Regions from separate parts of the Streptomyces sp. NBC_01497 genome, predicted to be linked through region 1. Evidence: riboswitches for the same ligand, from Rfam matches in the RefSeq annotation. Region 1 holds a riboswitch; the other holds the start of a gene.

What was found. Region 1 has a riboswitch for S-adenosylmethionine ahead of OG310_RS25875 (aminotransferase class V-fold PLP-dependent enzyme). Riboswitches for the same ligand answer to the same signal wherever they lie in the genome.
Region 2: another riboswitch for S-adenosylmethionine. It lies ahead of thrC (threonine synthase); the one in region 1 lies ahead of OG310_RS25875 (aminotransferase class V-fold PLP-dependent enzyme).

Annotation. Positions count from the first base shown of each region.
Region 1 is NZ_CP109427.1:6,132,797-6,144,305, forward strand. It holds gene qcrA (cytochrome bc1 complex Rieske iron-sulfur subunit) at 1-205, shown strand, start outside; gene qcrB (cytochrome bc1 complex cytochrome b subunit) at 202-1,827, shown strand; gene trpD (anthranilate phosphoribosyltransferase) at 2,067-3,140, shown strand; gene OG310_RS25870 (spore-associated protein A) at 3,609-4,013, opposite strand; SAM riboswitch class IV at 4,595-4,711, shown strand; gene OG310_RS25875 (aminotransferase class V-fold PLP-dependent enzyme) at 4,830-6,134, shown strand; gene OG310_RS25880 (Lrp/AsnC family transcriptional regulator) at 6,165-6,446, opposite strand; gene OG310_RS25885 (rhomboid family intramembrane serine protease) at 6,443-7,168, opposite strand; gene OG310_RS25890 (NYN domain-containing protein) at 7,350-8,732, shown strand; gene OG310_RS25895 (NlpC/P60 family protein) at 9,074-10,099, shown strand; gene OG310_RS25900 (C40 family peptidase) at 10,336-11,379, shown strand; gene OG310_RS25905 (hypothetical protein) at 11,457-11,509, shown strand, end outside.
Region 2 is NZ_CP109427.1:4,721,302-4,732,810, forward strand. It holds gene OG310_RS19975 (alpha,alpha-trehalose-phosphate synthase (UDP-forming)) at 1-1,241, opposite strand, end outside; gene OG310_RS19980 (glucosyl-3-phosphoglycerate synthase) at 1,601-2,587, opposite strand; SAM riboswitch class I at 2,755-2,882, shown strand; gene thrC (threonine synthase) at 2,898-4,196, shown strand; gene OG310_RS19990 (ubiquitin-like small modifier protein 1) at 4,280-4,558, shown strand; gene OG310_RS19995 (cold-shock protein) at 4,942-5,145, shown strand; gene groL (chaperonin GroEL) at 5,724-7,349, shown strand; gene OG310_RS20005 (metallophosphoesterase family protein) at 7,398-9,098, opposite strand; gene OG310_RS20010 (lysylphosphatidylglycerol synthase transmembrane domain-containing protein) at 9,734-10,735, shown strand; gene OG310_RS20015 (PTS transporter subunit EIIC) at 10,850-11,509, opposite strand, start outside.

The DNA of each region.
Region 1 (11,509 bases):
CAGCCTCTACGAGCAGCAGACGCACCACGTTCTGTGCCCGTGCCACCAGTCCACCTTCGACCTCTCCGACGGTGCCAAGGTCATCTTCGGCCCGGCCGGCCACGCCCTCCCGCAGCTGCGGATCGGCGTGAACGGCCAGGGCAACCTTGAGGCGCTCGGCGACTTCGACGAGCCCGTCGGTCCTGCCTTCTGGGAGCGCGGATGAGTACTGTGACGGACGACAACCGCCAGGCACCCGCGGGCGAGCGCCTCGCGGACTGGGCCGACGGCCGGCTGGGGATCTACTCCCTGGCCAAGAGCAACATGCGCAAGATCTTCCCGGACCACTGGTCCTTCATGCTGGGTGAGGTCTCGCTCTACAGCTTCATCATCATCATCCTCACGGGTGTGTACCTGACGCTGTTCTTCCACCCCTCGATGAACGAGGTGGTGTACCACGGCAGTTACGTCCCGCTCCAGGGCATCCGGATGTCCGAGGCGTTCAACTCCACGGTGAACATCAGCTTCGACGTCCGCGGTGGTCTGCTGATCCGGCAGATCCACCACTGGGCCGCGCTGATCTTCCTCGCGGCGATGTTCGTGCACATGATGCGAGTGTTCTTCACGGGCGCGTTCCGCAAGCCGCGTGAGGTCAACTGGATGTTCGGCTTCCTGCTGTTCGTCCTGGGCATGTTCACCGGCTTCACCGGTTACTCGCTCCCTGACGACCTGCTCTCCGGCACCGGTGTCCGCTTCATGGAGGGCGCGATCCTGTCCGTGCCGATCGTCGGCACGTACCTGTCGATGTTCCTCTTCGGCGGCGAGTTCCCCGGCGGCGACTTCGTCGCCCGGTTCTACTCGATCCACATCCTGTTGCTGCCCGGCATCATGCTGGGCCTGGTGGCGGCCCACCTGATCCTGGTCTTCTACCACAAGCACACCCAGTTCGCGGGTCCCGGCCGCAGCGAGAAGAACGTCGTCGGCATGCCCCTGCTGCCGATCTACATGGCCAAGGCAGGCGGCTTCTTCTTCCTCGTCTTCGGCCTGATCTCGATCGTCGCGGGGATCGCCACGATCAACCCGATCTGGGCGATCGGACCCTACCGGCCCGACCAGGTGTCGACCGGCGCGCAGCCCGACTGGTACATGGGCTTCTCCGAGGGCCTGATCCGTGTGATGCCGGGCTGGGAGATCAACTTCGGGGGCCACACGCTCGTCCTGGGTGTGTTCATCCCGCTGGTGATCTTCCCGCTGGTGCTGACCGCGATCGCGGTGTACCCGTTCATCGAGGGCTGGGTCACCGGGGACAAGCGCGAGCACCACATCGCGGACCGTCCCCGCAACGTGCCGACCCGTACGGGCTTCGGCGCGGCCTGGATCTCCTGGTACTTCATCCTGCTCCTCGGTGGCGGCAACGACATCTGGGCCACGCACTTCCACCTGTCGATCAACTCGATCACCTGGTTCGTGCGGGTCGCGTTCTTCGTCGTCCCGGTCCTCGTCTTCATCGTCACCAAGCGGGTCTGCATGGGCCTGCAGCGGCGCGACGCCGAGAAGGTGCTGCACGGACGCGAGTCCGGTCTCATCAAGCGCCTGCCGCACGGTGAGTTCGTGGAGGTGCACACGCCACTCGACCAGAGCGCGCTGCACACCCTCACGGCGCACGAGCAGTACGAGGCGCTCGACATCGGCGAGACCGTCGACGAGAACGGCGTCGAGCGCAAGGTCGGCCGCGGCGAGAAGCTGCGGGCGAAGCTCAGCAAGGGCTACTACGGCGAGGGGAACCAGATCCCGAAGCCGACCGCGGAGGACTACAAGGAGATCACCAGCGGCCACGGCCACCACTGATCTCCGTCCGCGACCGGACGGATTCGCCACGCACCGGGCCCCGGCCCGGTCCCCCCGGGGACCGGCCGGGGCCCGGCCGCGTGGCGCCTGCGCGTACCGGCGCCCGATCGTGCGCCGCGCGCCGATAGGCTACGGACCGGCGGCGACCCCCGGCGCGTACGGTCCGGCGGGGCGGCCCGCCGGACCCAGACGACCCGGCGCGGTGCGCCGGTGACGGACACCCACACCCAGGAGCGACCATGAGCGCTGTGACCCCCGTCGGAGGCGACACCGTGGCGGTCCTCACCTGGCCGGGCGTCCTGAACGCGCTGCTGCGGGGCGAGGACCTGAGCACCGATCAGACGGCGTGGGCGATGGACCGCATCATGAGCGGTGAGGCCACGGACGTCCAGATCGCCGGGTTCGCGGTGGCGCTGCGCGCCAAGGGCGAGACGGTCGAGGAGGTCTCGGGACTGGTCCGGGCGATGTACGGGCACGCGCGCACCATCGAGGTGCCGGGCCGGACCGTCGACATCGTCGGTACGGGCGGTGACCTGGCGAAGACCGTCAACATCTCGACGATGGCGGCGATCGTCGTGGCCGGCACGGGCGCGAAGGTGGTCAAGCACGGCAGCCGCGCGTCGTCGTCGGCGAGCGGCGCGTCGGACGTGCTGGAGAAGCTCGGCGTCAACCTGGAACTCACCCCCGAGCGGGTGGTCGAGGTCGCGGAGGAGGCGGGGATCACCTTCTGCTTCGCGATCAAGTTCCATCCGGCGCTGCGCCACGCGGCGACCGCGCGACGCGAACTCGGCGCGCAGACGACGTTCAACATCCTCGGTCCGCTGACCAACCCGGCACGGGTACGGGCCCAGGCCGTCGGCGTCGCGGACCGGCGCATGGCGCCGATCGTGGCGGGGGTGCTGGCGGAGCGCGGCAACTCGGCGCTGGTCTTCCGGGGCGACGACGGCCTCGACGAGCTGACCACGACGGCCACGTCGACGGTGTGGCGGGTGCGCGACGGCCAGGTCACCGAGGAGGCGTTCGATCCGCGTTCCGTCGGCCTCGACCTGGTGCCCGTCTCCGCCCTGCGCGGCCAGGACGCGGCGTACAACGCGGACGTCGCCCGCCGCCTCCTGGCGGGCGAGCCCGGCCCGGTGCGCGACACCGTCCTGCTGAACGCGGCGGCGGCGCTGGTCGCACTGGACCAGACGGACGACGAGCTGCCGGTGCAGCTCACCGCGGGCCTCGCCCGCGCGGCGGAGTCCGTGGACTCCGGGGCGGCGAGCCGTGTACTGGAGCGCTGGGTGAAGGCGACCAGGTCGAGTCGTCCGTAGTCGCGGACCGAGGGATCTGTCCGACGCCGAGTGGGACGGGTCCCGTTCGACGTCACCTCGTCCCCGCTCCGCGCCGGGCCGGTCCTCGCCGTGATCATGCTCCGAGCATGAGGAGCCCCTGCTCATCGAGCAGGGGCTCCCTTCGCGGCACCGCACTCAGGACGACGCGGACAGACGTTCACGGGGGAGCGCGGGCACACCCGGCCCGCACACGCGCCATGCGGCAGGCCGACGAAACGGCACACCCTTGCGCCGGCCGGAGGGGACCCGCAACGGGGAACTCCCCCGACCGGCGCGGGCATCGCTGACATCACATGACGTGCCGCGGCGAAAAACGCCTGACGCCGGTCAATTCGACACGATGTATTCCGTCGGAAAACACGTGTCCGGGCTGATTGCCGGTGTAATTCCTCGGCCCGGCGGCTAGCGGCGATCGCTGATCACGTGAACGGCGGGGCGATGAATTCGTCAGCCGCAGTTCGTGTTGTCCTTTTCGCCGGAGTCGCTGCCGATCACTCCGATCCAGTCGACGCACTTGCCCGCCGCGTTGATGTACACGGGTCCTGCGTACGTCGTGTACTCGCCGTTGTCGTACTTGATGAGGCCGCCGTGGACGGCGATGCCGGCATACATGTTGATGATCGCGCCGGGAGAATTCCTGACCGTCACCACGCAGTTGTCACGGGTCGCGGAGCTGTAGGTGAGGAAAATGGTCCCCGACGTGCCGATCGCGGCGGAGTTCACCACGGTGTAGCCGCTGCCGCAAGCGCCGTTGTAGGTGGCGGCAGCGGAGGCAGCGGCGGCGGGGGCGGCACTCGCGCTGGGCGCCGCCACGACGGCCAGGCCGGTGATGGATGCGCCGGCGGCAAGCATCGCGGCAATTCTCTTCTTCACCGATGTCATTCTTTCTCCTCCGTCGAATGATTGTGAAGTGCGCCCTGATCCTGGCGTTCGGATTTCGATACAGCAAGAGGATGAAGTGAACTAAAAGCACATATGAGAAAAGCTTGACAAGTGACGTGGATCACGGCCCTGCATCGTTTCGTTTTCTCTATTGGATGTTTTGTTCCGATGAAAGGGACTCGGGTTTTGCGGAGAGTGGGCCCGCCGGTTTTCAGGAGGGTTCCGTGACGGTCGGCGGGGTGGGGTGGAACTGGACGCTTGTCCCGGATCGGCCGGGGCCTGAAGCGGAATGCTGAATCGCGCCCGCGGCGGCCGTCCCCTCGCCGAGGGCCCCTTGATCATCATTCGCCGCGCCCAGTCGGCCCTGCGATGTGCCGGACCGACGGCGTCGTCCGGTTCGGCCCCGCCCCGAGCGCGACGGGTCCACCGCCGCCCGCAGCGCTGTCCGCCCCTCGCGCCGGGACGCCGGCGACGATCCAGCGATTGCCGTGCCCGGCAGCTTCGCCCGGACCCCGGGGCGGTTCGTACGGGTGTGGCATACTCGCCCCCAAGGTCATGAGTGACAGCGGTAAGGCCCCGGCCCGCTGTCCGGCAACCCTCCGTCCGTGGCGGGGTGCCCCGGGTGAAGACCAGGCCGTAGGCAGCGAGGTCTGCGGCAAGCGCGGGCCCTGTGTGTTTCCGCTGGGGTCCAGGTCCTCAGGGGGAGCTGTCCGTGAACACGCGAATGCGATAGGCGCCGAGCGCCCCTCCGTGTCCCGCCACCCGTACCACCACGAAGGCTTCGCCATGTCCGCATACCTGGATGCCCCCGCCGCTCCCGCCGTCTCCGCCGCCCCGCCGCTCGCCGCCCCGTTGGCCGTCCTCGGCACCGATGTCGCCGTGCCGCTCGCCGACGGCACCGAAGTCCCGTACGCCGCGCTCGACTACGCGGCGAGCGCGCCCGCCCTGCAGCGCGTGTGGGACGACGTCGCCGCGTACGCGCCGTACTACGGCAGCGTGCACCGCGGTGCCGGCTACCTGTCACGGCTGTCGACCGACCTCTTCGAGGCGAGCCGGCGCACCGTCGCCGAGTTCCTCGGCTGCCGTGAGGACGATCAGGTCGTCTTCACCCGCTCGACCACCGACTCGCTGAACCTGCTGGCGACTTCGCTGCCCGCCGGCTGCGAGGTCTTCGTCTTCGAGACGGAGCACCACGCGGCCCTGCTGCCCTGGCAGCGCACGGCGGGGGTGACCGTCCTCGACGCGCCCCGGACGCCGGTGGCGGCCGTGGCGACACTGGAGGCCGCGCTGGCCGGCCGTGACACCGCGGGGCCCGCCCTGGTCTGTGTGACGGGCGCGTCCAACGTGACAGGCGAACTGTGGCCGGTGCCCGAACTGGCCGCCACCGCGCACCGGCACGGCGCGCGGATCGTGCTGGACGCCGCGCAGCTCGTGCCGCACCTGCCGGTCGACGTGGCCGCGCTGGACGTCGACTGGGTCGCCTTCTCCGGGCACAAGCTGTACGCGCCGTTCGGCGCGGGGGTGCTCGCGGGCCGCGCCGACTGGCTGCGCGATGCCGCCCCCTATCTCGCGGGCGGCGGCGCCACCCGCCGGGTCGTGCGGAGTGACGACGGCGGTGTGGACGTCGACTGGAACGTGGACGACTCCCGCCACGAGGCCGGCTCACCGAATGTGATCGGCGCCTACGCCATCGCCTCCGCCTGCCGCGCGCTGACCGAGGCCGGCTTCGAGAACCTGGCCGCACGGGAGCAGGCGCTGCTCGGCCGGCTGACGTCGGCGCTGGGCGAGCTGCCGCGCGTGCGGGTGCTGAGTCTGTTCGGCGAGGGGGCGCACCGCGTCGGCGTGCTCTCGTTCGTCGTGGAGGGCCGGGACAGCGCGGCCTTCGCCGCGGAGCTCTCCGACCGGTACGGCATCGGTGTGCGCGACGGACTGTTCTGCGCGCACCCGCTGGTGCGGTTGCTGACCGGCGGCGATGACGACGCCGTCTGCGGCGGGGGGCCGCTGAACGCGGTGCGGGTCAGCTTCGGCGCGGGAACCCCCGAGGAGCACGTGGAGCGGTTCGTCACGGCCGTCCGGGAACTGACCGCCTGACGGCGCTCGCCCGGGCCGCCGGGCCCGGGCTCAGGCGTCGAGGCCGATCGAGAACGCCGCTTCCAGATCGTGCTGCGAGTACGTGCGGAACGCGACATGCGTGTCGGTCGCCTCGACGCCCCTGATCCTGCTGATCCGGCCGGGGATGACCTCCGCCAGGTCTTCGTGCTGCGACACCCGGACCATCGCGATCAGGTCGTACGTACCAGTCACCGAGAACACCTCGCTGACACTGTCCAGCGCCGCGATCGACTCGGCGATCTCGGGGATCCGGTCCACGCTGGTCTTGATGAGCACGATCGCGGTGATCACGGCTGTCGTTCTCCCTCGGTGGCCACGGCTTGGCCCTTCACTGTACCGGGCCGCCAGTAGCGCGCCCCCGCGTAGAGGAAGCCGCTCGCGAACCCCACGAGGTGCGCCAGGTAGGCGACCTCGGGGCCCGCCCCGCCGCCGGCGCCACCCGCCGCCTGGCGCTGCGCGAACCACTGCAGCGCGAACCAGAACAGCAGCACGATCCAGGCGGGGAAGCGCAGCGGCAGGAAGAAGAGGAAAGGGAAGAGGCTCGTGACCCGCGCCTTCGGGAAGAGGAAGAGGAACGCGCCGAGCACCCCCGAGATCGCCCCCGACGCGCCCACGAGCGCTTCGTCACTGTGCGCGTTGGCCACGGCGTACGCGGACATCGCGAGCGCGCCGACGACCAGGTAGAAGACCGCGAAGTGGGCTCGCCCCATATGCTCCTCGGCCATCGTGCCGAAGACGTAGAGGAACAGCATGTTGCCGAGCAGGTGCAGCCAGTTCCCGTGCACGAACAGCGCGGTCAGCGGGGTGATCAGGGCGTGCGGCGCGCCCGTGACCAGCTGGTCGGGCACGATTCCCCAGTGCCGGAAGTACGCGCTCTGGGCGGCTCGCAGCGCCTCGCCCTTCCCGTAGGCGCGATCGAAGCCCGACACTGGACTGACCAGGAAGGCCAGGCAGCACAGGCCGATCAGGCCGTACGTCACCAGGGGGCCGTCCACCGTCCGCCTTTTGATCACGGACAGAGCATGACGCACCGGGGCACATCTCCGCGGACCGCCTCGCCGGATGGACGGGTTCCCCAGGGGGCGAAGGCCGTAGGGTTACGGAACCGAACGCGTCGCCACGGCGAGGCGGGACGCCCGGGAGACGGTCCACAAGGGGCCGCCCGAAAGGGCATGAGGCAGTGGGGTGACGGACGTGGAGCAGCCCGTGGGCGGGGCTGAGCCGACCGGCGCGGCCGACGGAGCCGCCGAGGCCGGCGGCGAGCCGCCCGAGACGTTCGACCGGCCGCTGCCCGAAGGGGTGCGGCGCAAGGTCGTCGCGCTGGTCTCCGACGTCTTCGGCGGGCTGACCATCGCCGAACTGCCGAGCCAGCTGCGCCAGTACGCCCGGTTCACGCCGGTGCGCCGCGCCAAGTTCGGCGGCACCGCGATGGCCGCCGCCCTGGAGAGCGACCCCCTCTTCCGGCAGCGCGTCGGTGAACGCTTCGCCGAGGCGCAGCCCGAACTGGCCGCCGCGGTGGGCAGCGGCACGCCGCCCGCCGCCGCCGATCCCGTCGAAGTGGCCGCCGCCGCGTATGTACTGAGGCCGCCCGGATGGGTGAAGTTGGTGACCGCGGCCGGCGAGGAGGCCGAGCGTGCGCACGCCGAGCGGGCCGACGAGGAGACCCGGCGCGAGCTGGAGCGGCTGCGCGAGGAGCTGACCGCCGCGAAGGCGCTCACCCGCACGGAGACCGAGCGGTTGCGCGAGGAACTGACGGCGGCCCGCAGGGAGGGCGAGGCGCTGCACCGCAAGCTGCGCAGCGCGCTCAGCGACGTGAAGCGCGGTGAGGCCGCGCTGCGCAGGGCCGCCGCCGACACGGAGGCCCTGCGGGCGGAGGCCGCCGTGACGGTGTCGTCGGCGGAGAGCGAGACCCGCCGGGTCAGGGCGCGGCTGGTGGAGGCCGAGTCCGCCGTGGAGGCCGGCCGGCGCGCCTCACGGGAGGGCCGCTCCGTTGAGGACATGCGGCTGCGGCTGCTGCTCGACACCCTCCTGGAGTCGGCGCAGGGGCTGCGGCGCGAGCTGGCGTTGCCGCCCGCGTCGGGCAGACCCGCCGACACGGTGGAGGCGGTCGAGCCCGGGCGGATGTCGCCGAAGGACATCGCGGCGCGCGCGCTGTCCGCCACGGACCCCGCGCTGCTCGACCAGTTGCTGGCCCTGCCGCAGACGCATCTGCTGGTGGACGGCTACAACGTGACGAAGACCGGCTATCCGACGATGCCGCTGGAGCGGCAGCGGCTGCGACTGCTCGGCGGGCTCTCGCTGCTGGCCGCGCAGAGCGGCGCGGAGGTGACGTGTGTCTTCGACGGGGCCGAGCTGGCCGCGCCGGTGCTGCTCGCGCCGCCGCGCGGGGTGCGGGTGCTGTTCTCCAAGCCGGGTGTGACGGCGGACGAGTTGATCCGTCAGCTGGTACGGGCGGAGCCGTCGGGACGGCCGGTGGTGGTCGTCTCGACCGACCGCGAGGTGGCCGACGGGGTCGCCGCGGCCGGCGCGCGGCCGGTAGCGTCCGCTCTGTTGCTGAAGCGGCTTTCGCGGTCCTGAGCAACTCATGCGCACAATGCCCGAATTGAATGATTACGTGGCGCAGCGGAACGTCAACCGCCCATTACTGACTGTGCGAAGTCCGTATTTTATGCCCTCCTGACGAAGATTTTTGCTGCTGGGATTTGATCTGATCACAAGAAGGTCACTAAGGTCGCATCGAACCTTCGCGCGGTTGATCGCCCACCCGGGGTGAACAGCGAAGGCGCCGCCGAGTTCGCAGAGTTCAGCTCATCACGGGGAGAGCGGGACGAGCGGAGCCGGGCCAGGGGTCGCCCGCCGTACAGAGGCAGGGAGACCGTGGAGCCGGTAGGCGGTTGAGGAAGAAGGAGCTCGCCTTCGTGGCGTCCCACCGTCGTCCCAAGCAGCCGAACCGTGCCCGCGTGTCGGTGCTCACCGCCACAGCCGCGGCAGTCGTCGCCCTCACCTCGCAGGCCGCGCACGCGGACCCGAAGCCGAGCGTCAAGGATGTCAAGGCGAAGGTCGACGACCTGTACAAGCAGGCCGACCAGGCGACGGACAAGTACGACGGTGCGAAGGACCAGGAGTCGAAGCTCCAAAAGGACGTCGGCAACCTGCAGGACAAGGTGGCGCGGGGCCAGGCGCAGCTCAACGCGATGCGTGACGCGCTCGGTTCGATGGCGACGGCGCAGTACCGCACCGGGGGCATAGACCCGTCCGTGCAGCTGTTCCTCTCCGCCGATCCGGACACCTACCTGGACAAGGCGTCCACCATGGACCAGGTGACCGCCCAGCAGGCCGACCAGCTCCGGGCGATCCAGTCCAAGCAGCGGGTGCTCGCGCAGGAGCGCAAGGAGGCCCAGGACAAGATGTCGGGCCTCGCCGCGGCCCGCAAGGAGCTCGGCGACAAGAAGAAGCAGGTCCAGGGCAAGCTCGCCGACGCGAGCAAGCTGCTCAACACGCTCACCGCGCAGCAGCGCGCGCAGATGCAGCAGGAGGACCAGGAGCGGGCCGACCGCTCCAGCTCCCGCGTCGCGCTCGGCAAGGGTGTGCCCGCCTCGGAGCGGGCCGGCGTCGCCTTCCGCGCCGCGCAGACCAGACTTGGCGATCTGTACGTCTACGGCTCAACCGGCCCCACCACGTTCGACTGCTCGGGCCTGATGATGTGGTCGTACGCGCAGGCCGGTGTCTCCCTGCCGCGCACCTCGCAGGCGCAGGGCACCGTCGGCCCCCACCTCTCCATGAGCCAGCTCCAGATCGGCGACCTCGTCATCATGGACGGCGGCAGCCACGTCGGCATGTGGGCGGGCAACGGTCAGGTGCTGCACGCGCCGCACACGGGCACCGTCGTCAAGTACGAGGCCGTGTCCGACATGACCTTCGACTACGGCGTCCGCGTCGGCTGACACGCCCGCCCGGGACCACTCCGCGCCGCGTCACACCGCCCGAACGGGCGATATCGGGTGGCGCCCCGCTGACGCCGCGCCCCGCTGGTGACCTCCCGGTCTCCCGCGGGGCGTTCGCGTTTCACGCGAGGCGGTCCTAGGCCGCCCGGTGATCACGCCGCTACTGTCTGCTTCCACGCGGCACGGGCCGCGCGAGCACGCACCGCGTGCTCACAGCGGAAGGGAGTGCGGCTCCTGTGGTGTCCCATCGCCGTTCACCGGTGTCAGGTCCTGGCCGGGGCGCCCGCGCCGGTTCGGTCGTCGTGATCTCCGCCGCCGCGGCCGGTGCCGCCGCCGCCCTCGGGGCCCCGCCCGCCGACGCCCAGCCGCGGGACACGCCCGAGACCAGCCGGGCCACCGTCGACGGCCTGTACGAGCAGGCCGAGCGCGCGACCGAGCAGTACAACGCCGCGACCACCCGCGTCGGCGCGCTGGCCGCCCGGGTCAGGGCCGTGCAGGACGACACGGCACGCGGCCAGGAGCGGGTCAACACCATGCGAGGCGTGCTCAGTTCGGTCGTCGGCGCGCAGTACCGCTCGGGCGGCATCGACCCGTCGCTCGCGCTGCTGCTGACCTCCGACCCCGGCACGTACCTCGAACGGGCCTCCCTGCTCAGCCGGATCGACGCCCAGGAGTCCGGCACCCTGCACCGCCTCCTGCAGGCCGAGCGGGGGCTGGAGCAGCAGCGCGCCGACGCGGCACGGGACCTCGCCGACCTGCGGGCCGGGCGCGCCGCCGTCGACCGGCACAAACGCACCGTCCAGACCAAACTCGCGCGGGCCCGCCGCCTGCTGGGCACGCTCCCCGCCGCCGACCGCAACCCCTACGGCCGGGCCACGCGCGGCGCCGGACGCGGCGACCTGGGCATCCCCACCGGAGCCGGGGGGCCGGCGTCCGCCCGCGCCGCCGAGGCCGTCGCCGCCGCACAGAGCGCGCTCGGCCGGCCCTACGTGTGGGGCGCGAACGGCCCCGGCGGCTTCGACTGCTCCGGCCTCATGCAGTGGGCGTACGCCCACGCGGGCGTCGCGCTGCCCCGCACCTCCCAGGCCCAGCGGTACGCGGGCCGGCAGATCCCGCTGTCCGAGGCCCGCCCCGGCGACCTCGTCGCCTACCGCTCCGACGCGAGCCACATCGCCATGTACATGGGTCACGGGCAGGTCATCCACGCGCCCTACCCGGGCGCCCCGGTGCGCTACGACCCGGTCGGCATGCTGCCCGTCTCCTCGGTCACCCGGGTCTGAGGGGGCCGCGCCCGCCCGGGGCACGTGAAACGCGATACGGGCCTGGCGGGCCCCCGCCACCCCCTACGATCGCAAGCGTGGCAGTTCCGCACGGCACCCCCGGCGCACGCCGCGGTGCCGCGCACGGCGG
Region 2 (11,509 bases), 1.4 Mb from region 1:
GCCCCCGCCTCCCGGGACAGCACCAGCGCGCAGCCGTCGTCGGAGACGACCGGGACCTCCTTCGCGACCAGGTTCATGCCGTCCCTGATCGGATTGACCAGCGCGACGTCCGCGATGCGGTACGCCGCGAGGGAGCGCGCGAAGTCGTCCTCGACGTGCAGCACGACCGGGGTCCAGCCGTCCGTGCCGAACTCGGTGTTGATCTCGGCCGCGAGGACCCGTACCCGTTCCGTGTAGTCGCGGTACACCGCGAGGTCCTGCCTGGACGGGTACGCGAACGCCACGTGCACCACCCGCTCCCGCCAGTCCGGCCGCTCGGTGAGGAGCGCCCGGTAGGCGAGCAGGCCGCGCACGATGTTCTTCGACAGTTCGGTGCGGTCCACCCGGACGACCGTGCGGCGCGGCGCGCCCGACCGGTCGGTGCCGATCTGCTCGCGCAGCGCTGCCATCCGCTCGGCCACGTCGGGCCGGTGCGCGCGCTCGCGCAGGAAGTCCGCGTCGGCGCCGAGGCCGTGCACGCCGATGCGCGTCTTGCCGGTGCCGCCGAGGAGTTCGGCGCAGCAGGCGGTGAAGGCGTCCGCCCACCGGGTGGTGAGGAAGCACGCACGGTCCGCGCCGAGTATGCCGCGCAGCAACTGGCGTGCGATGTCGTCGGGCAGCAGCCGGAAGTAGTCCACCGGCGCCCACGGGGTGTGGGAGAAGTGCCCGATCCTGAGGTCGGGCCGCAGCGCGCGCAGCATGCCGGGCACGAGCGCCAGGTGGTAGTCCTGCACCAGCACCGCGGCGCCCTCGCCCGCCTCGTCGGCCAGGGCCTCGGCGAAGGCGCGGTTGTACGTCTCGTACGACGCCCACTGCGCCCGGAACTCGGCCCCGAAGGACGGTTCGAGCGGCGTCTGGAACAGCATGTGGTGCACGAACCACAGCGCGGAGTTGGCGACCCCGTTGTACGCGTCGCTGTACACCTCGGACGGGATGCCCAGCATGCGGACGCGCTGCCCGCCGGTGTCGTCGGGATCGAGCCGCCCGTCCGTGCGCCGTACGGCCTCCCGGTCGCCGTCCCCGAGCGCGGCGCACACCCAGACCGCGCCGGCGTCGGGCCCTATGGCGGACAGGCCCGACACGAGTCCTCCTCCGCCGCGCCGTGCCGTGAGTGTGCCGTCGTCGCCGAGGGCGTAAGAGACCGGGCCGCGGTTCGAGGCGACGAGGACGGGGGCGCCGTGGGCGTCGTGCTGGGAAGCCATATCGCGAACCTAGCCGGTCACGGAAACGCTCAAACGTACGGACGGGGCTGGTGTGGCGCATGGGGGCGGCGCAGTAACGGCGCATGACGGCACGGCCACGGCGCGCGCACGGATCACTCCGGCGGTGACCCTCCGAGCGCGCCGACGCGCGGATCGTGACGCCGAGGCGGGCGCGCACGGCGCACGGAGAGCCACGCTCCGCTCCGGTACGACGGGTGCTCCGGCGTGCGACGCCTGCGACCCGTGCGATGCCACTGCGACCCGTGCGATGCCACGATGCGGGCGATGCGGGCGATGCGGGCGGTCCGGGCGGTTCGGACGATGCGGGCGCCCCGGTCGACCCGGCCGGCCCGCGCAGGTCAGGCCGCGCGGCGCGACAGGTACTCGGCGATCTCCCGCATCGGCGGCCGTTCCTCGGTGTCCACCGCGTGCGTCCGCGGCTCGAAGCCCTGCTCCCCCCGCTCGAACTGCGTCAGCACCGGCCGCACGAGGTGGGCGCGGGACAGCCGCGACTGCGCCGTGCGGTAGATCGCCGCGGCCATCCGCCCGAGCGCGCGGTCGTCCTGGTGCCGGTGCAGCCGGACGCCGACGTCGACCTGTGCCAGCGCGTCGAGCCCCACCAGCCGCAGCGCGTCGACCAGCAGGCCCAGCTCGACCCCGTAGCCCACCGGGAAGGGCAGCCGCTCCAGCAGCGACCTGCGCACCGCGTACTCGCCGCCAAGCGGCTGCACGAAGCCCGCGAGCAGCGGCCAGTGCAGGTTCAGCAGGGGGCGTGCCACCAGCTCCGTGACCCGGCCGCCCTGCCCCGCCGTGACCCCGTCCCCGCCGCCGGCTCCGGCCCCGCCCCCGGTGCGCGCGCGCAGCGGGCGGTCGTACATCGCCTTGACGAACTGCAGGTCCGGGTCGGTCATCAGCGGGCCGACGATCCCCGAGACGAAGTCCGCCGAGAACTCCCGCAGATCCGCGTCGACGAAACACACCACGTCGCCCGTCGTCACCAGCAGCGAGCGCCACAGCACGTCGCCCTTGCCGCGCAGCGCGGGCAGGCGGGGCAGGATCGCGTCACGGTGCACCACTCGGGCACCGGCCAGGCCCGCCACCTCCGACGTACGGTCCGTGGACCCGGAGTCGACGACCACCAGCTCGTCCACGAGCGGCACCTTCGTCATCAGTTCGCGCCGGATCACGGACACGATCTCGCCGACCGTCTCCTGCTCGTCGAGCGCGGGCAGCACCACGCTCACCGTGGTCCCGCGTGTGGCCTTGGCCACCATCAGCCGGTCGAGCGGCCGGTCGTCGACGGACCAGGAACGGCTGGTCAGCCAGCGTTCCACCTCTTCCAGCACGATCGGTTCTCCCTTGCTGGGCCACTGCGTGATCCATCTCGCGTGACGGACGACCGTCTCAACCGTCCGGTGCTTCGGTTACAGTCTTGAACAACGCGAAAGGCGCCCGCATGCCGGGTCGCCGTCCGCGGGACAAACGCGCCGGAGCCTGGTTCCGGTCGCCATAGCGCTCATCCAGAGGGGCAGAGGGAACGGCCCGTTGAAGCCCCGGCAACCCTCCCGCCGACCGCGAGGTCATGGTGGGGAAGGTGCCAATTCCGTCTTGCGGCGAGACGCGTCGCGAGGAAGATGAGGAAAGGGCCTCGCCTCCATGGCTGTGCAGACCGTCCCGAGCAGTAACGAATCCGCCACCGGAACCGTCGATCTCGGACCCGCCGCCGCGCTCTCCTGTCGCGAATGCGGCGAGCGCTTCCCCCTCGGCCCGATCTTCGCCTGCGAGAGCTGTTTCGGCCCTCTCGAAGTGGCCTACGACCTGCCGACGGACTCCCCCGACGAGCTGAAGAAGCGCATCGCCGAGGGCCCCGACAACATCTGGCGCTACGCGCCGCTGCTGCCCGTCCCCGCCGACGTGGCCGCGCACCCGAACATCAACCCCGGCTTCACCAAGCTCGTCAAGGCCGACAACCTCGCCCGTGAGCTCGGCATCACCGGGGAACTGCACGTCAAGGACGACTCCGGCAACCCGACGCACTCCTTCAAGGACCGCGTCGTGGCGATCGCCGTCGAGGCCGCGCGTGCCTTCGGTTTCACCACGCTCTCCTGCTCGTCCACGGGCAACCTCGCGGGCGCCGTCGGCGCGGCCGCCGCCCGGGCCGGGTTCCGCTCGTGCGTGTTCATCCCGCACGACCTGGAGCAGGGCAAGGTCGTCATGGCCGCCGTCTACGGCGGTGAACTCGTCGCCATCGAGGGCAACTACGACGACGTGAACCGTTTCTGCTCCGAGCTCATCGGCGACCCGCTGGGCGAGGGCTGGGGGTTCGTGAACGTCAACCTGCGGCCGTACTACGGCGAGGGCTCGAAGACGCTCGCGTACGAGATCTGCGAGCAGCTCGGCTGGCGGCTGCCCGACCAGATCGTCATCCCGATCGCGTCCGGCTCGCAGCTGACGAAGATCGACAAGGGGCTGCGTGAGCTGATCAAGCTCGGGCTCGTCGAGGACAAGCCGTACAAGATCTTCGGTGCGCAGGCCGAGGGCTGCTCGCCGGTGTCCACCGCCTTCAAGGCCGGCCACGACGTCGTACGCCCGCAGAAGCCGAACACCATCGCGAAGTCCCTGGCGATCGGCAACCCGGCGGACGGCCCCTACGTGCTGGACATCGCGCGGCGCACCGGCGGCGCGGTGGAGGACGTCAACGACGAGCAGGTCGTCGACGCCATCAAGCTGCTGGCCCGCACCGAGGGCATCTTCGCGGAGACCGCCGGAGGTGTGACCGTCGGCGTGACCAAGAAGCTGATCGACGCGGGGCTGCTTGACCCGACCCTGACGACCGTCGTGCTGAACACCGGCGACGGCCTCAAGACGCTGGACGCGGTGGCGCCGACGACCGGCCCGACCACGACGATCCGGCCCAGCCTGGACGCGTTCCGCGCGGCGGGTCTGGCGAGCTGATCCCGGCCGCCGCGCGCACCACGTCACCGCGCGCGCCCCACGTCACCGAGCTTCGAGACATCCGAGAGGTAGGCACCCCGCCGATGAGCGTCAAGGTCCGAATCCCCACCATCCTCCGCACCTACACGGGCGGCCAGGCCGAGGTCGCGGCCGAGGGCTCCACCCTGTCCGAGGTCATCTCCTCGTTGGAGAACAACCACCCGGGCATCGCCGGGCGCGTCCTGGACGACCAGGGCAAGCTCCGCCGGTTCGTCAACGTCTACGTCAACGACGACGACGTCCGCTTCGAGCAGGGTCTTCAGACCGCCACGCCCGAGGGCGCGGGCGTCTCGATCATCCCCGCCGTCGCCGGCGGCTGCTGAACCACGGGGCCCCGCGCCCCTGTTGGACGTGTGCCCCCTCCACCACCGGCGGAGGGGGCATTTCCATGTGGTTGAGCACGGTACAATTCGACCGAGCACGGAACCGCGGAGCCGCGACGTGCGGAGCCCCTACTGAACGCGCACAAGAACGCGACAACATCGGGTCAAAGTTTTGGTACTGATAGCGCAATAAGTGCGCTTTGTGTGGCCCGACTTGCCCAAGAACGCGAACATACATCCGGTTCGCGTCTTCAGCCATGCCCAGAATTCTCGTCTGATTGACCTGTTGCAGAGGGCAGTTGGGCAGATACATTCAGCCGCGGTCGACGCGTTCCGACGCGAAGTGCGGTCCCGAGCAGGGGCCTGTAATAGGGGAGTTGGGCATGGCTCAGGGCACCGTCAAGTGGTTCAACGCGGAGAAGGGCTACGGCTTCATCGCGGTCGACGGTGGTGCGGATGTTTTCGTCCACTACAGCGCCATCCAGATGGACGGGTACCGCACCCTTGAAGAAGGTCAGCGAGTGGAGTTCGAGATCTCGCAGGGCCAGAAGGGTCCGCAGGCGGACATGGTCAAACTCGCCGTCTGATCCCGGCGCGATCGGCCAGGGCAATCCTAGTCGAGAGGCCCGTACCCGCTCCACGGGGGTACGGGCCTCTCGCGCGCGCCTACGCGGCGGGCATGCACACGCGGGCGTGCCGCCCGCGTGTGCGAGACCTACGGGGAGCGGCTTCGGGGCGCCCGAGCGGTGACGGGACGCCCCCGGAACGTCGCCGGTCGCCCGGGCGCCGGCAGGCGCGGGGCGGCCCGTGCGAGGCTCGGGGCGGGCGTTCAGGGCGGATGTCCGGAGCTCCGGGTGGGGTGCCCGGGGCGGGGCGTTCCGCGTGGCGCGGACGGGCGTCAGGGGGTGGAACACGTTCGGATGTGCGTACGTACGCGGGGCGAACGATCACCGGCGCGATGCGCCGCACTCCTGGAGCGGCTTGCACTCGGGTGGGTCGAGTGCTAATCATTGCGTTAGCACTCTCCCAGTGAGAGTGACAACTTGGACCGGGTCAGTGAGGCCCGTAGCGCTGGTCCGGAAGGAACGGACAGTGCGCAGGCCGTCCGTCGCGGGCACGGGCGCGGTCCGGAGCAATCCACCCCAGTCCGGGAGGACCACTTCACATGGCCAAGATCATCGCGTTCGACGAGGAGGCACGGCGCGGCCTGGAGCGCGGGATGAACCAGCTCGCCGACGCCGTCAAGGTCACCCTTGGCCCCAAGGGTCGCAACGTCGTCCTTGAGAAGAAGTGGGGCGCGCCCACGATCACCAACGATGGTGTCTCCATCGCCAAGGAGATCGAGCTCGAGGACCCGTACGAGAAGATCGGCGCAGAGCTGGTCAAGGAAGTCGCCAAGAAGACGGACGACGTCGCCGGCGACGGTACGACCACCGCGACCGTTCTCGCCCAGGCGCTGGTCCGCGAGGGCCTGCGCAACGTGGCGGCCGGCGCCAACCCGATGGCCCTCAAGCGCGGCATCGAGAAGGCCGTCGAGGCCGTCTCGGGCGCCCTGCTGGAGCAGGCCAAGGACGTGGAGACGAAGGAGCAGATCGCCTCCACCGCCTCCATCTCCGCCGCCGACACCCAGATCGGCGAGCTCATCGCCGAGGCGATGGACAAGGTCGGCAAGGAAGGCGTCATCACCGTCGAGGAGTCGCAGACCTTCGGTCTGGAGCTTGAGCTCACCGAGGGCATGCGCTTCGACAAGGGCTACATCTCGGCGTACTTCGCCACGGACATGGAGCGTATGGAGTCGTCCCTGGACGACCCGTACATCCTGATCGTCAACTCCAAGATCGGCAACGTGAAGGACCTCCTTCCGCTGCTGGAGAAGGTCATGCAGTCGGGCAAGGCCCTGCTGATCATCGCCGAGGACGTTGAGGGCGAAGCGCTGTCGACCCTGGTCGTCAACAAGATCCGTGGCACCTTCAAGTCCGTTGCCGTCAAGGCCCCGGGCTTCGGCGACCGCCGCAAGGCCATGCTCGGTGACATCGCCATCCTCACCGGTGGCACGGTCATCTCCGAGGAGGTCGGCCTCAAGCTGGAGAACGCGGGTCTCGACCTGCTGGGCCGCGCCCGCAAGGTCGTCATCACCAAGGACGAGACCACGATCGTGGACGGGGCCGGTGACAGCGACCAGGTCCAGGGCCGCGTGAACCAGATCCGTGCCGAGATCGAGAACAGCGACTCGGACTACGACCGCGAGAAGCTCCAGGAGCGTCTGGCGAAGCTGGCCGGCGGCGTGGCCGTCATCAAGGCCGGTGCCGCCACCGAGGTCGAGCTCAAGGAGCGCAAGCACCGCATCGAGGACGCGGTGCGCAACGCCAAGGCCGCCGTCGAGGAGGGCATCGTCGCCGGTGGTGGCGTGGCCCTGCTGCAGGCGTCCTCGGTCTTCGAGAAGCTGGACCTCACGGGTGACGAGGCGACCGGCGCGCAGGCCGTCAAGCTCGCCCTGGAGGCCCCGCTGAAGCAGATCGCCGTCAACGGTGGTCTCGAAGGCGGCGTCGTCGTGGAGAAGGTGCGCAACCTGGCCGTCGGCCACGGTCTGAACGCCGCCACCGGCGAGTACGTCGACATGATCGCCGAGGGCATCATCGACCCCGCGAAGGTGACGCGTTCCGCTCTGCAGAACGCGGCCTCCATCGCGGCGCTGTTCCTCACCACCGAGGCCGTCATCGCGGACAAGCCCGAGAAGGCCGCCGCCGGTGGCGCGCCGGGCGGCATGCCGGGCGGTGACATGGACTTCTGATCCTCTTACCGAGGTTCGGAATCCGGTTCGGATCCGAGGGCGGCACCCCTACTCCCAGGGGGTGCCGCCCTCGGCGCGTTGTCCGGGCGCACGGTCCACGCCCGCCGGGCCGTAGACGGACGGACGGGACGCGCCCGCCGGGCCGTTGACGGACGGACCGGACAGGTCCACCGGGCCGTTCACGGACGGACCGGACACCTGGGGCGGCGGCACGGACGACGCCCGGCGCGCCCCGGCGTACGGGGCCTCGTGCGCCACCCCGGTGAAGGGGCCCTCCTGCGGGGCGGACGCCCGGTGCGCCGGGCGGTGCACGCCCGACAGGTCCCGTGCCGTCACGCTGTTGCGGTCCCTGACCGAGCGGCCCAGCGCGAACTGCGGCCACAGGCCCGCCGCCTGGGAGCGGCTGCGCTCGCTCCACTCGCGCGCGGCGGCCTCGCCCGCCTTGTAGTAGTTGAGCGCGAAGCCGCCGGTGTGCACCCGCAGCAGGCAGAAGCCGCCGGGGTACTCCTTGACGGCGCTGACCTCCTGGAGCGTCACCCGGGGTGCCCTGAGCGAGATGGACCGCTTGTTGCGGTGGGTGTGCCCCGCGTGGTGCAGGAAGACGCCCGGCGCGGCGTCGTAGGCGGCGAGGATCGCCCGGGCCTGGCGGCGGCCGAGGTGCTGGCCGCGTGTCGCGGGGAACGGTGAGTGCGGCACCGACAGCGGATGGTGCCCGAACACGACGGTGGGCTGGTCCCGGTGCTCCCTCAGGCCGCGCAGGAACCAGGACAGCTGCTCCGGCGAAAGGCCCCCGCTGTCCCCGCCGTTGCCCGGCTTGTCGTACGTGTCGAGGCCGACGACCCGCAGACCGCCGAGGTCGCGGGCGAAGTACGTGGGTCCGCCGCCGGGCGAGAACGCGTCCCGGAAGCCGTCCCGCGCCCGGGGCCGGTCGTGGTTTCCGCGCGTGATGAAGTACCGCTCGCCGTGCGGCCCGAACGTGTCCAGGATCTCCTTCGCCTTGCGCAGGTCCGCCTGCCCTGCCTCGGCGGAGATGTCGCCCGCCGCGAGGAGGTAGTCGGCGCCGCGCCGTACGGCCTCCGCCACGAGGGCGCGCCCCATCAGCTCCGGGTACGGGGCGAAGCCCTCGGGTTGCGAGACGCCCTGGAGCAGCGGGAAGCCCGGCAGCTTCGGCACGCCCGCGATGCGGCCGGCGGTGGTCTCGCCCAGGTGCAGGTCGTTGCAGAGCGCGACGGCGAACAGGTAGCGGCCCGGCGGCGGTTGCGGCGTCGTGAACGCGTACGGCCCGCCCGCCGTGCCGAGCCCGTACGGCGAGGTGCCCGCGGCGTTTCCCGCGACCAGGCACAGCGGCGTGGGCAGCGCGGCACGCCCGTACGAGAGCGCCTGGTAGTAGTAGGTGCGGCCCGGTTCGAGGCCGGTGATCTCCACCTGGTGGTAGGCCGTGCGGTGCTCCTCGCCGACGCGGCGCGTCAGCCGGCCCGGGTGGGTGCCGAAGACGATCTCGCCGTCCGTGGCAGCGGGCAGCATCCGGCCGCAGCCGTCGTCGGTGCCAGGGACCCCGGTGTACCAGGTGAAGATCGCCCGGTCCTCGGTGAGCGTGACGAGTTCGAGCCCGACCGGGCTGACGGCGGCGGCGAGGCCGCGTGGTCCGGCTCGCAGCGGCGGGGCCACGGCGGCGGCCCAGACGGCGGCGCGGTGCAGCAACTCCTGGCGGGCCGAGGGACAACAGCGCATGTTCGGTGTCTTACCCACCTCAGGTGAACGCGCGAGCCACCGGTCGGATGCCCAAATGTCCGCCAACCGTATGACGCGGGACAGCACAGGACCCCGTGCGCCGGGGGAGACTGCGGGGCGGGGAGCGCCCCGCCGCCGTCGCGCCGGGGCTCCTCGCCGTCCCCCGTACGGGCATGCGCACGACGACTAGGACGACTGTGACCAGGGTCAGCCCCGCACGCTCCGCCGATGCCGACACCCTCGACACCCTCCCGGCAACGCCGGCTCGCCACCGCCTTCGCGCGGCCGCGGTGCTGACGCGCTGGGCCACGCCGAGGAGATCGGGTCCGAACCGGCCGGGGCCGCTCCCGGATCAGCCGGAGCCGGCCGGGGATCGGCCGGTGTCGGGTCCGGACCTGTCCAGGTCCGGTCCGGACCTGCCGAGGTCTGCTCCCGGCCTGCCGGTGTCGGGTCCGGGCCGGCCGAGGTCTGCTCCCGGCCTGCCGGTGTCGGGTCCGGACCTGTCCAGGTCCGGTCCGGACCTGCCGGTGTCTGCTTCCGGCCTGCCGATGTTGGTTCCGGACCTGCCGGTGTCTGCTCCCGACTTGCCGGTGTCGGGTCCGGACCTGTCCAGGTCCGGTCCGGACCTGCCGGTGTCTGCTTCCGGCCTGCCGATGTTGGTTCCCGACCTGCCGGTGTCGGCCTTCCGCCGTCTGCGGGAGCGGGCTCCTCGGTGGTTGTCGCCGCGTCAGGTCCTGTGCTGCGTCCCGATCGTGGTGATCGGCTACTGGATGTTCGCGCACTGGCCGCTGATCGCCGGTGGTGCCCGGCAACTGCTGACCGCCAACGTCTACTGGCTGCTCGCCGCGGTCGGCGCCACCGCGCTCGGCTGGGTCGCGGTGTCGCTCGCGCGGCAGGGCACCGTGCTGGAACCCCTCCCGGCCGGACGGCTGTTCGCCACGCAGTTCGCGGCGGGAGCGGCGAACCACCTGCTTCCCGCCGGTCTCGGCGCGGGCGCGGTCAACCTGCGCTTCCTGCGCAAGTGCGGCCTGCCGCTCGGCCGTTCATCCGCCGCGCTCGCGCTCTATCTCCTCTGCGAGTCGGTCGGGCGCTGCCTCCTGCTGCTGGTGCTGCTCGCCGCCTTCCCCGACGCGCTGGACCTGGGCGCTCTGCACCTCGGGCAGCGGCTGCCCGCCGGGCTCCTGCTGCCCGTCGTGCTCGGGGCGGCCGGCCTCGTCGGAGTGCTCTGCCTCGTGCTGGTGCTGCTGCCTTCGCTGCGGCGCGTCATCCGTACGTTCCTCGCGACGGCGTTCACCGACATCCGCTCCCTGCACGCGCGGCCGTCGCGTGCGCTCGCCCTGTGGTGCGGCTCGCTCGGCTTCCCCGCCCTCCAGGCGGCGGGGCTCGTGACGGTGGCGCTCGCGCTGCGGGTGCCCGTACCGGTGCTGCATGTGGCGATCGCCTACCTGGCGGCGAGTGTCGCCGCGGCGCTGGTCCCGATGCCGGGCGGCCTCGGTTCCGTCGACGCGGCGCTCGTCGTGGCGCTCGTGACGACCGGCGCGTCCGTCCCGGTGGCGACCTCCGCCGTGCTGGGCTTCCGCATCATCACCGTCTGGCTGCCCCTCGTCCCGGCCGCACTGACACTGGGCGCCCTGGTCCGCCGGCGTGTCGTGTGACCGCTCCGGCACCGGCACCGCGCCCCGCCGTCGACCCTCGACGATCAGCCGCGGGCGGCGCGGTCCGGTGTCCCCCGTTCGGGCGCCCGCCGGTTCAGGCGCCCAAGGGGATGCTCAACCGCTGCGCAGCGCTGTCTCGGGCGTGGCGGCGGCGGGCCCTGTCGCGGGTTGCGCTTCCGGCTCGGCGGAAGCCGCCTCCTGATCGGCGTTGAGGTCGCGCAGCATCGACTTCGTGAAGCCGAAGTAGTACGTGGCGACGAAGCCCACCAGATAGCCCACGACCAGCCCCGCCGCGTACACGGAGATCATCACGCCCAGGCCGTGGTTGCCGCGGAGAAGCGGGAACAGCGCCCAGCCCGAGGGCCCGATCGCCGTCGAACCGACCGCGTCGCCCAACTGGTTGAACAGCCCGACGACCCCGCCGCCGAACGCCCCGCCCACGCACGCCGTGATGAACGGGCGGCCGAGTGGCAGCGAGACACCGTAGATCAGCGGTTCGCCGACGCCCAGGAACCCGGCGGGCAGCGCCGACCTGATGGTCCGGCGGATCGACGCGTTGCGCGGCAGCCTGAGGTAGACCGCCATGGCCGCGCCGACCTGGCCCGCGCCGGCCATCGCGAGGATCGGCAGCAGGACCGTGTAGCCCTGCTGCTGGATCAGCGTGGTGTGGATCGGGATCAGGGCCTGGTGCAGGCCCAGCATCACCAGTGGCAGGAACAGCCCGCCGAGCACGAATCCGGCCGCGGCGCCGCCGTTGGCGAGCAGCCAGGTGGC